Regions from separate parts of the Klebsiella grimontii genome, predicted to be linked through region 1. Evidence: predicted binding sites of a transcription regulator. Region 1 holds the regulator's gene; the other holds the start of a gene.

Region 1 (5,898 bases):
AAACCACTGACGCATAGCGTCAGCGCTCACCTTTTTTATCCCGCCATAAACGCTATATTTTCCGCGGCTTCCCGTCGTGAGGGCCAAAAAACTGCGGCGGATGGTCAACCCAGCGATCCTGACGCGTGGCGGCATAGCCGGGGTTCAGCGGGTAGTAGATGCGATTGAATTTCTTATTTGCCTCACCAACGACTAACAGGCGCACCTCCTGCTCGGTGTTATTGAGGAAGGTGTGGCAAATGCCGGTTCCGGCAGGAAAACCGACGCTATCCCCCGGCTCCAGCTTCCAGAGGTAGCCGTTAATCCACACCTCAGGATAGCCGTCCAGCACGTAGATGAACTCTTCTTCATCGCTTTCCGCATGCGGGTAAGAGGTACGACGCCCGGGCGGCAGACGTTCATGGTGGATCCCCAGACGATTCAGCCGCAGGCCGCGCGCCAGCGGCGCGCCGATGGAGAAAAGCTCAGTACTGTCGGGATAGGTGGAATCATCCGCACCTTCCAGTTCACGCCAGTGTCGTATGCAATCAGGTCGTTTCATCGTTTTCTCCCGAAAATGAGATGCTTCAGGTATAGCATAAGGCGGCAAGATAGCGCGCCCCAGAAGCGTATGACCGGGGCGACCAACGCACATGTCACACGAAGTGTGACGGCTATATCCCGCCGGGTCTCGGCGTTTTACCGGTATCGTGATAAAGTAACAGTTTCAGATTCACGCGACCAGAGGACGCTCATGGATAAGACCACTTCGCAACAAATGTTAGCGCATGCTGAAAAGCTGTGCGCGCAGCGTGGCGTGCGCCTGACCCCGCAGCGCCTCGAAGTATTGCGTTTGATGAGCCTGCAGCAAGGGGCAATCAGCGCCTATGACCTGCTCGATCTCCTTCGTGAAAAAGAACCTCAGGCGAAACCGCCGACGGTATACCGGGCGCTGGAGTTTTTACTGGAGCAAGGGTTCGTACATAAGGTGGAATCCACCAATAGCTACGTGCTGTGTCACCTTTTCGATCAGCCAACCCACAGCTCGGCGATGTTTATCTGCGACCGCTGCGGCGGCGTCAAAGAAGAGTGTGCGGAAGGCGTCGAAGATATTATGCATACGCTGGCGGCAAGAATGGGGTTCGCTCTGCGCCACAACGTCATTGAGGCTCATGGCCTGTGCGCCGCCTGCGTTGAAGTGGAAGCCTGCAGTACGCCGGGCCACTGCCACCACGACCATACCATCCAGATCAAAAAGAAAGCCCGCTGAGGCGTTAGCCGCAGCGGGAAACAAGGGTAGCGGTACCTCCATGTACCGATCGTGCAGGCAATAACAGTGGGTTAAAACACGGCGTTTTCGCTACCAGCGATAGTCGTTTTTGGTTTCCCAGTCGGTCACTTCTTTCTCTGCCTGGTCTTTGGCGTAACCGTAACGTTCCTGAATTCTGCCCACCAGCTGGTCGCGTTTGCCTTCAATGACGGTCATGTCATCGTCGGTCAGCTTGCCCCATTTTTCTTTCGCTTTACCTTTGAACTGTTTCCAGTTACCGCCGATTTCGTCTTTATTCATCATGCATTCCTCATCGTTCGGTTATCGTTCGGTGAATGAACAGCCCGCTGTGTACCGGACATGACTTAACTATAGATGAGTATTCTGAGTAAGATTTATTATTCGGAATCTTTAACCATCAGATGAACTAAATGCACTATGAAAACCAGGTTCCACGCTGCCAGTGCCGCCGCCAGATAACCGCCAGGGAAGCGCCGCGCAGGGCGAGAAATACCGCCAGCGCCAGCCACAGCCCGTGGTTACCGAGCGCCGGTACGGTTAACAGCGTCAGGGCAAACCCTGCCGCCGCGACCGCCATGCTGTTGCGCATCTCCGCGCCGCGCGTCGCGCCGATAAACATACCGTCCAGCAGGTAACACCAAACGCCGATGACCGGCAGGATCATCTGCCAGACCAGATAGCGATCGGCCAACTGCTGTAGCGAAGGCAGCGAGGTCAGCAACGCGATAATTTGTTCACCGGCAAGGCCGTAAATCAGCGCAAACGCCAGCGCCACCAACCCTGACTGGCGGCAGGCCGCATGCCAGACCGCAAGCAGTTGGCTGTCGTCACGCGCGCCGTAGGCCTGCCCGGAGTGCGCCTCAACGGCATAGGCAAAGCCGTCCAGCGCATAGGCGGTAAAGGTCAGCATCGTCATGAGGACCGCATTGACCGCGACGATATCGGCGCCGAGGCGGGCGCCAAATACCGTCACCGCCCCGAAGCAGAGCTGTAGCAGCAGCGAGCGCAGCATGATGTCGCGATTCAGCGCCAGCAGACGGCGTATATCGCCGCGCCAGGCGTTTTTCAGCATCGACAGGGATACGCCGCGCAGCGCCAGTACGCGCCGCGCCATAAGCAGTCCGATAAAGAAAGTGGCGTATTCTGCCATGACCGTCGCCAGCGCCGCCCCCTGCACGTTCATATGCAGGCCCATCACCAGCCATAAATCGAGCACAATGTTGAGGACGTTGCCGACCACCAGCAGAATCACCGGCGCTCTGGCGTACTGTACGCCCAGCAGCCAACCCAGCAGAACCAGATTCGCCAGCGAGGCCGGCGCGCTTAGCCAGCGAATCTCAAGGAAGCGTCGGGCCTGTTCAAGCACCGCTTCGCTACCGCCGACAATATGCAGCGCCAGGTTTATCAACGGGATCCTGAAAAGCACAATCGCCAGCCCGGCGGCCAGCGCCAGGCCCAGCGGCTGCACCAGCGCGCGCGCCAGCCGCTGCGGATCCCTGGCGCCAAACGCCTGCGCCGTCAGCCCGGTGGTGCTCATACGCAGAAAAAGGAGCAGCATAAAGAGGAAGCTGGTCGCCGTTGCGCCAACCGCCACGCCGCCCAGATAAATCGGGCTGTCGAGATGACCAATAACGGCGGTATCCACCAGCCCCAGCAGCGGAACGGTGATATTGGAGAAGATCATGGGCAGCGCTAAGCGCCACAGGGCTTTGTCGGCGGCGTTAAAAAGCATGGAGAAAGCGCCTAAATGAGGAAAAACGACGCAGCATCATGCTTCAGATGATGATGCTGCGAGATGAAGAGATTATTGCCAGTTGCCGTTGCGGATAACGCCGACGGCCAGGCCTTCAATAGTAAAGCTTTGTTCGCGAAGGTCGACCACGATCGGCGAGAATTCGCTGTTTTCCGGCAGCAATTCCACGACGTTACCCTGTTTTTTCAGACGCTTCACGGTCACTTCTTCGTCGATACGCGCCACAACCACCTGACCATTGCGCACATCCTGCGTTTTATGGACAGCCAGCAGGTCGCCATCGAGAATACCGATATCCTTCATCGACATACCGCTAACACGCAGCAGAAAATCGGCGTTCGGCTTAAACATGGCCGGGTCCACCTGGTAGTGGCCTTCAATGTGCTGCTGCGCTAGCAGCGGCTCACCTGCCGCGACGCGGCCAATAAGCGGCAGACCGGTTTCTTCTTCCGTCAGCAGACGAATACCGCGGGAGGCGCCGGAAACGATCTCGATTGCGCCTTTACGCGCCAGCGCTTTCAGATGCTCTTCCGCCGCGTTTGGGGAGCGAAACCCCAAGCGCTGAGCAATCTCCGCACGCGTCGGCGGCATGCCCGTCTGGCTGATATGATCCCGAATGAGATCAAACACCTCTTGCTGCCTGGTCGTTAACGCTTTCATTCCGCCCCCTGGGTGTATATACAGTTATGCTGTGAGTATATACAGCTAACGGTGATTTTGGAACCACATTTCACACAAAAATCAGGAGTTTCTTTCCGTTTTGCGAGCAGCTACGACAAGACTTAGCGGTAGTTCGCCCACAGCAGCGTTCCCCACGCGATCAGCGCGATGATAATCGCCAGCAGTACCGCCGCCGATCCCATATCTTTCGCTCGCCCCGAAAGCTCATGATGCTCGGGACCGATACGGTCAACCACCGCCTCAATCGCGCTATTGATAATTTCAACTATCATCACTAACAGGACCGAGCTAATGAGCAGCACCCGCGTGATGGCATCGACGTCTAACCAGCAGGCGATCGCCACGGCAATAACGGCCGCGATGCCTTCCTGACGAAATGCGGCCTCATTGACCCACGCCGCACGGAATCCTTTCCAGGAATACCCGGCCGCTTTAATAATTCGGGTTAACCCAGTGGTATTATTGGCCATCAAACAAACCTTTTTATGTAAATGACGTCAATGAGTGTACGCGTTTGCCGCGTTACAACGGAAATTTTGCGCACTTTCTGTTATTCTTGCGGCGCATTTGCATGATTAACCAGAGGCTTCACATCGTCTATGTCTGGCTGGCAACGAATTTACTATAAATTACTGAATTTACCATTAAGGGCGCTGGTAAAAAGCAAGTCGATTCCGGCGCAACCTGCGCAGGAATTAGGCCTGGATACCTCGCGTCCCATTATGTACGTCCTGCCCTACAATTCGAAGGCGGACCTGCTGACGCTGCGCGCGCAATGTCTGGAACATGAGTTACCGGACCCGCTGGAGCCGCTCGAGATCGACGGCGCCCTGCTTCCGCGCTACGTATTTATCCACGGCGGGCCGCGCGTGTTCACCTATTACACGCCGAAAGAAGAGTCTATCAAGCTCTTTCACGACTATCTGGATTTACACCGCAATCATCCCGATCTTGACGTGCAGATGGTGCCGGTTTCGGTGATGTTCGGTCGCGCGCCGGGGCGTGAAAAAGGCGAGGTTAACCCGCCGCTGCGTATGCTCAACGGCATTCAAAAATTCTTCGCCGTTCTGTGGCTGGGCCGCGATAGCTTCGTCCGTTTCTCGCCTTCGGTCTCGCTGCGCAAGATGGCGGACGAGCACGGTACCGATAAAACTATCGCTCAGAAGCTGGCCCGCGTGGCGCGCATGCACTTCGCCCGCCAGCGCCTGGCGGCGGTTGGCCCGCGCCTGCCTGCGCGCCAGGATCTGTTTAATAAACTGCTGGCGTCAAAAGCCATTGCCCGCGCGGTAGAAGACGAAGCGCGCAGCAAGAAAATTTCCCATGAGAAGGCTCAGCAAAACGCTATCGCCCTGATGGAAGAGATCGCCGCGAACTTCTCCTATGAGATGATTCGCTTGACCGACCGCGTGCTGGGCTTTACCTGGAACCGGCTGTATCAGGGTATCAACGTCCATAACGCCGAGCGTGTCCGCCAGCTGGCGCACGAAGGCCACGAGATAGTCTACGTCCCGTGCCACCGCAGCCATATGGACTATCTGCTGCTCTCTTACGTCATTTATCATCAGGGCCTGGTGCCGCCGCATATCGCTGCCGGCATCAACCTGAACTTCTGGCCCGCCGGGCCGATTTTCCGTCGCGGCGGCGCGTTCTTTATTCGCCGCACGTTCAAGGGCAATAAGCTCTACTCAACCGTATTCCGCGAATATCTTGGCGAGCTGTTTAGCCGCGGCTATTCGGTGGAGTACTTCGTTGAGGGCGGTCGTTCACGTACCGGTCGTCTGCTGGATCCGAAAACCGGCACCCTGTCGATGACCATCCAGGCGATGCTGCGCGGCGGTAACCGCCCTATCACCCTGGTGCCGATTTACATCGGCTACGAGCACGTGATGGAGGTCGGCACCTACGCCAAAGAGCTGCGCGGCGCGACGAAAGAGAAAGAGAGTCTGCCGCAGATGCTGCGCGGCTTGAGCAAGCTGCGCAATCTCGGCCAGGGCTACGTTAACTTCGGCGAACCGCTGCCGCTGATGGCCTATCTGAACCAGCACGTGCCGGACTGGCGCGAATCTATCGACCCTATCGAAGCGGTCCGTCCTTCCTGGCTGACGCCGACGGTGAATAACATCGCCTCGGATCTGATGGTACGCATCAATAATGCCGGCGCGGCAAACGCCATGAACCTGTGCTGTACCGCGCT
Region 2 (5,898 bases), 2.5 Mb from region 1:
GTGCTGTGCATCGGCGGCTCCTGGTTGGTTCCGGCGGATGCGCTGGAAGCCGGTGATTACGACCGTATCACCAAACTGGCTCGTGAAGCGGTAGAAGGCGCGAAGTAATTTTCGCGCGCTCACCAGAGGCCCGGTCCGCGACCGGGCTTTTTTTTATCCCGCAACAATGACTGCCGAAGCCGCCGCTTTGGCGCGCGTCACCGCTTCCTCAACGTTATCGGCGATCGCCAGCGTCACGCCCAGCCGACGCGAACCGTCGATTTCCGGTTTACCGAACAAACGTAACTGCAGCCCCGCGCCGACCGCGGCCTGAATATTGCTGAAGGTGACGTTCTGGCTGGTCAGCTGCGGCAGGATCACCGCAGAGGCCGCCGGGCCGTACTGGCGAATCGCGCCAATCGGCAGCCCGAGGAAGGCGCGAACGTGCAGGGCGAACTCCGATAAATCCTGCGAAATCAGCGTGACCATGCCGGTGTCGTGCGGGCGCGGCGAGACTTCGCTAAAAATCACCTCGTCGCCGCAGACGAACAGTTCGACGCCGAACAGGCCGTAGCCGCCCAGCGCCAGCACCACTTGACGGGCGATTTCCTGCGCGCGTTCCAGCGCCAGCGCGCTCATCTGCTGCGGCTGCCAGGATTCACGATAGTCGCCATCCTCCTGACGGTGACCGACCGGCGCGCAGAAGTGTACGCCGTCCGCGGCGCTGACGGTGAGAAGGGTAATCTCGAAATCAAAGTTCACCACGCCTTCAACGATAACGCGTCCGGCTCCGGCGCGGCCGCCCTGCTGCGCATACTGCCAGGCGTCAGCCAGCTGCTCGCTGGAACGAATAAAGCTCTGGCCTTTACCCGATGAGCTCATTACCGGCTTGACGATGCACGGCAGGCCAATCTCGGCGACGGCTTCGCGGAAGGCGGGTTCGCTGTCGGCAAAACGGTAGGCGGAGGTGGGCAGCTTCAGCTCTTCAGCGGCCAGGCGACGGATCCCTTCGCGATTCATGGTGAGCTTTGCCGCACGGGCGGTGGGGACGACTTTCTGCCCGGTCTGCTCCAGCGCGACCAGGGTGTCGGTGGCGATAGCCTCGATTTCCGGCACGATAAAGTCAGGCTTTTCCTGCTCAATTAGCGCCTGCAGCGCTTCGCCGTGCAGCATATTGATAACGTGCGAACGGTGTGCGACCTGCATGGCCGGGGCGTCAGGGTAACGATCGACGGCGATGGTCTCAATTCCCAGGCGCTGGCATTCGATGGCCACTTCTTTACCCAGTTCGCCGGAACCCAACAGCATTACCTTTGTTGCCGCAGGGCGCAGCGCCGTACCTAATACAGTCATAACTCTCTTCCGCAGTAAAAAAACATGCGCCGCATTATAAACGAAAACGTTTGCGCATGTCTTTATGCGCGTCATTTGAGTTCGGCGGGAAAATTTGATATACTGTATAAAAATACAGTATTGAGAGGCTGCATCATGGCGGTTGAAATTAAATATGTGGTGATTCGTGAAGGTGAGGAAAAAATGTCTTTTGCCAGCAAAAAAGAGGCCGATGCTTATGACAAAATGCTCGATCTGGCGGAAGTACTGAACGACTGGCTGGTTGAATGCCCGCTAACGCTTGACGAAGAGCAGCGCGATAGCATGGCGATGTGGCTGGCCGAACGCAAAGATACCCTCAACCATATTCTGCGCTCCGGTAAGCTGCCGGAAGCCGACGGCGCCGCCGAGGCGCCAGCCGATCGCGCAGAAGCAGCAGAAGAGGGCGACAAGACCGACGACGTCGTCGAATCTGAAGCCCCGGCGCCGGCGAAGCCGCGTAAAGCGAAAGCGGCCTGAGTTACGCTGCCGCCGCCAGCGCTTCTGGCGGCAGGCTCCCGCGCTTCCCGGCGCGACATTTGCTCATCTTTAGCTGCCGATAACGTTTCCTGACGTCGCGTCGTTTAGGCTGGTGGTATCGCTTATCGCGCAACGAGGAAATGTATGGCTAACTGGCTTAATCAACTACAGTCTCTGCTGGGTCAGCAGGGGCGGTCTTCTTCATCTGACGATCAACCAAGCGGCAATAATTTACTCCTGCCGGGCGCGCTCGGCGGGCTGGCAGGTCTGCTGGTTGCCAGTAAATCATCGCGCAAGCTGTTGGCCAAATACGGCACCGGCGCGCTGCTGGTGGGCGGCGGCGCGGTTGCGGGCAGCGTGTTGTGGAATAAATATCAGCAGAAGATGCGCGCCAGCGCGCAGCAGACATCGGCTGATGTCGCGCCCGCACAGGCGCCATCTCCTGCACCGGCCGAACTCGACGCCCGCAGCGAACGGCTGATTATGGCGCTGGTCTTCGCCGCCAAAAGCGATGGGCATATCGACGACCGCGAGCGGGCAAATATTGAAGAGCAGCTGCGCGCGGCAAACGTCGACGTCCAGGGCCGGGTGTTAATTGACCGGGCGCTGGCGCAGCCCCTTGACCCGCAGAGCCTGGCCCACGGCATCAGCAGCGAGCAAGAGGCGCTTGAAGTTTACTATATTAGCTGCGCGGTCATCGATATTGACCACTTTATGGAACGCAGCTACCTCAATGCCCTCGGTGAAGCGCTGAAGCTACCGCAGGACGTGCGCGAAGAGATCGAACGAGACATACAGGCGCAAAAACAGGCCATAACGGCTTAAATCCGTACGTTTCGCTTGCATCGCTGGCGACTTTTGCCACCCTTATATATTGTGTAGTCACGTTACCCTTCAGGCTGCTTTGAGGCAGCCTGAAAATTTTACTACCCAATACAAGCCGCAGAAGAATAAGCAGATGCCACCAAAAGCGAAACGGATCCCCCATGCCATGACCTTACATGGCGACACGCGAATCGATAATTACTACTGGCTACGCGACGACGATCGCTCGCAGCCGGAAGTGCTTAATTATCTGCGCCAGGAAAATGAGTACGGCAAAAAAGTGATGTCTTCGCAAAGTAGCCTGCAGGATAGGGTGCTTAAGGAGATTATCGACCGTATTCCACAGCGCGAAGTGTCGGCCCCCTACAGCAAAAATGGCTATCGCTACCGTCAGGTCTATGAACCGGGCTGCGAGTACGCGATTTATCAACGCCAGCCGGTAGTCAAAGAGGAGTGGGATGAATGGGACGTCCTGCTTGACGGCAACCAGCGTGCGGCCGGTAGCGAATTCTATACCCTCGGCGGATTAGGCGTTTCGCCCGACAATAGCCTGATGGCGGTGGCGGAAGACTATCTCTCCCGGCGGCAGTATAGCTTGCGCTTCTTTCCCTTAAACGACGACCGGCAATTTGCGGAAGTGCTGGAGAACGTGTCGCCTGATTTTGCCTGGAGTAATGATTCGCAGACCCTGTGGTACGTGCGTAAACATCCCACCACGCTGCTGCCGTATCAAGTCTGGCGCCACCGTCTGGGGACGCCGGCCAGTGCGGATGTTCTGGTGTATGAAGAGCAGGACGATACTTTTTACGTCAGCGTGCACAAGACGACTTCCCAGCAGTTTGTGGTGATTTATCTGGCCAGCGCGACCACCAGCGAAGTGCTGCTGCTCAATGCGGAAATGACCGACGCCGAGCCGGTCTGTTTTCTACCGCGGCGTAAAGATCATGAATATAGCCTCGATCACTATCAGCACGCTTTTTATCTGCGCTCCAATCGCGAAGGCAAGAACTTCGGTCTTTATCGCAGCACCCTGCGCGATGAGCAGCAGTGGGAGACCCTGATCGCGCCGCGTCACGAAGTGATGCTGGAAGGTTTTACCCTGTTTACCGATTGGCTGGTGGTGGAAGAGCGCCAGCGCGGGCTAACCAGCCTGCGTCAGATCAACCGTAAGACAAGAGAGTCCCAGGGCATTGCCTTTGACGATCCGGCCTATGTGACCTGGCTTGCCTATAACCCGGAGCCGGAAACCTCGCGCCTGCGCTACGGCTACTCCTCCATGACAACCCCGGATACGCTGTTCGAGCTGGATATGAATACCGGCGAGCGGCGGGTGCTGAAACAACAGGAAGTCAAAGGATTTGATGCCAGCCACTACCGCAGCGAGCACCTGTGGATCATCGCCCGCGACGGCGTTGAAGTCCCGGTCTCGTTGGTCTACCGTGATGAACATTTCCGCAAGGGCGCCAGTCCGCTGCTGGTGTACGGCTACGGCTCCTATGGCGCCAGCATGGACGCGGATTTCAGCGCCAGCCGCCTGAGCCTGCTCGACCGCGGCTTTGTGTTCGCTATCGCCCATATTCGCGGCGGCGGCGAGCTGGGCCAGCAGTGGTACGAAGACGGCAAGTTTTTGTGCAAGAAAAATACCTTCAACGATTATCTCGACGTCTGCGATGCGCTGCTGGCGCAGGGCTACGGCGATCCGCGGTTTTGCTACGGCATGGGCGGCAGCGCCGGCGGTATGCTGATGGGCGTGGCGGTAAACCAGCGGCCGGAGCTTTTCCACGGCGTGGTGGCCCAGGTTCCCTTTGTGGATGTTCTTACGACGATGCTCGATGAGTCGATCCCGCTGACCACCGGCGAGTTTGAAGAGTGGGGGAATCCCCAGGATGAAGACTACTATCGCTATATGAAAAGCTACAGCCCGTACGACGGCGTTCAGGCACAGACGTATCCGCATCTGCTGGTCACCACGGGCCTGCATGATTCGCAGGTACAATACTGGGAGCCGGCAAAATGGGTGGCGAAACTGCGCGCGCTGAAAACCGACGATAACCTGCTGCTGTTGTGTACCGATATGGATTCCGGCCACGGCGGTAAATCCGGCCGTTTTAAAAGCTATGAGGGCGTGGCGCTGGAGTTCGCGTTTCTGATTGGCCTGGCGCAGGGGACGCTGCCGGGCCAGGCGGAGGTATAGCGCCGATTACTCCCCGAGATAGTGCTTCAGCGTCAGGCGCAGCTCGGGGCTCATGCGATCCAGGTTATTGAACAGCCAGCGCAAATAGCCAGGATCGTTTTCCGCCACTTCCGAGACTGGCTTACCGCGATATTTGCCGAAGGTAAAGGTGGAGAGCAGCGCCGGGCGGCCGGTAATGGTCGCCATCTCTTCAGGCGTCCAGCCGGAGGTGTTGATGATATCGAGCAGCAGGGCGGCGGTGATATAGCAATCATAAAGCGCCCGGTGATGATGCAGTCCCGGTGGCGTCGCGACGCTGAGCTTGCGCGATTTATACAGCCCCATATTGCTGTACTTGATGCCTGGCCACAGGCGGCGCGCCAGCTTCATCGTGCAGATCCACTCGCCCTGCATTTCCGGCAACACCCGGCGATCAAAGCTGGCGTTATGGGCGACATACCACGGGCTGCCCATATACAGCGGCACAATCTCCTCGATCCACGGCTTATCGGCGACCATCTCTTCGGTGATACGGTGAATCGCCATCGCCTGCGGGCTGATAGGACGATCGGGACGAACCAGGTGGCTCATGGGATTGGTAATTTGTCCGTCGATGATATCTACCGAGGCGATTTCAACAATGCCTCCCTGCAATCCGCAGGTTTCTGTATCGATTACGCGCAGCATGGCTCGCTCCAGGCCAAAGAAACCAGCGTAATGCAATGCGCAGGTCTTGCCAACTCGGATGTCCGCAGAGGACGGGAATTATTTCTGTTTCGGTTCATAGGGCAGGCGAGAGAGCGAAACGGAGGCCAGCCGATGGGCAATCAGACGCTCGCGAAACCAGCCGCGCAGATGTTCGGGCTGCTCTCTTTCGACAAGATCGGCGACCACCGGCATATTGTAGCGCTCTTTAAAGGCGACCCCCGCCGCAGCGAGATCGACGTTCACTTTGTCCATCTCCTCCTGGGATAATTTAGCCAGGTTCTTTTCCATCGGTTTCTCCTCTGATAATGCCGCAAAAAGTACTAAGCACGCGGCAAAAAGGCAAGTCTCAGACGCTTAGCTCG

Evidence for each region. Region 1 encodes LexA, which represses DNA repair genes until DNA is damaged. Its sites were predicted from a motif close to TNCTGTATGTACATACAGNA; they were not measured.
Region 2: a site for LexA is predicted at 1,433-1,452, ahead of ACE3MN_RS09945 (YebG family protein). Genes of this name have one in related genera too.

The regions. Positions count from the first base shown of each region.
Region 1 covers NZ_CP169721.1:5,328,727-5,334,624, forward strand. The annotation lists gene ACE3MN_RS24960 (cupin domain-containing protein) at 53-541, opposite strand; gene zur (zinc uptake transcriptional repressor Zur) at 734-1,249, shown strand; gene ACE3MN_RS24970 (CsbD family protein) at 1,340-1,549, opposite strand; gene dinF (MATE family efflux transporter DinF) at 1,686-3,002, opposite strand; gene lexA (transcriptional repressor LexA) at 3,075-3,683, opposite strand; gene ACE3MN_RS24985 (diacylglycerol kinase) at 3,806-4,174, opposite strand; gene plsB (glycerol-3-phosphate 1-O-acyltransferase PlsB) at 4,304-5,898, shown strand, end outside.
Region 2 covers NZ_CP169721.1:2,088,014-2,093,911, forward strand. The annotation lists gene ACE3MN_RS09935 (bifunctional 4-hydroxy-2-oxoglutarate aldolase/2-dehydro-3-deoxy-phosphogluconate aldolase) at 1-108, shown strand, start outside; gene purT (formate-dependent phosphoribosylglycinamide formyltransferase) at 154-1,332, opposite strand; gene ACE3MN_RS09945 (YebG family protein) at 1,468-1,830, shown strand; gene ACE3MN_RS09950 (tellurite resistance TerB family protein) at 1,975-2,655, shown strand; gene ptrB (oligopeptidase B) at 2,789-4,849, shown strand; gene exoX (exodeoxyribonuclease X) at 4,856-5,515, opposite strand; gene ACE3MN_RS09965 (DNA polymerase III subunit theta) at 5,594-5,824, opposite strand.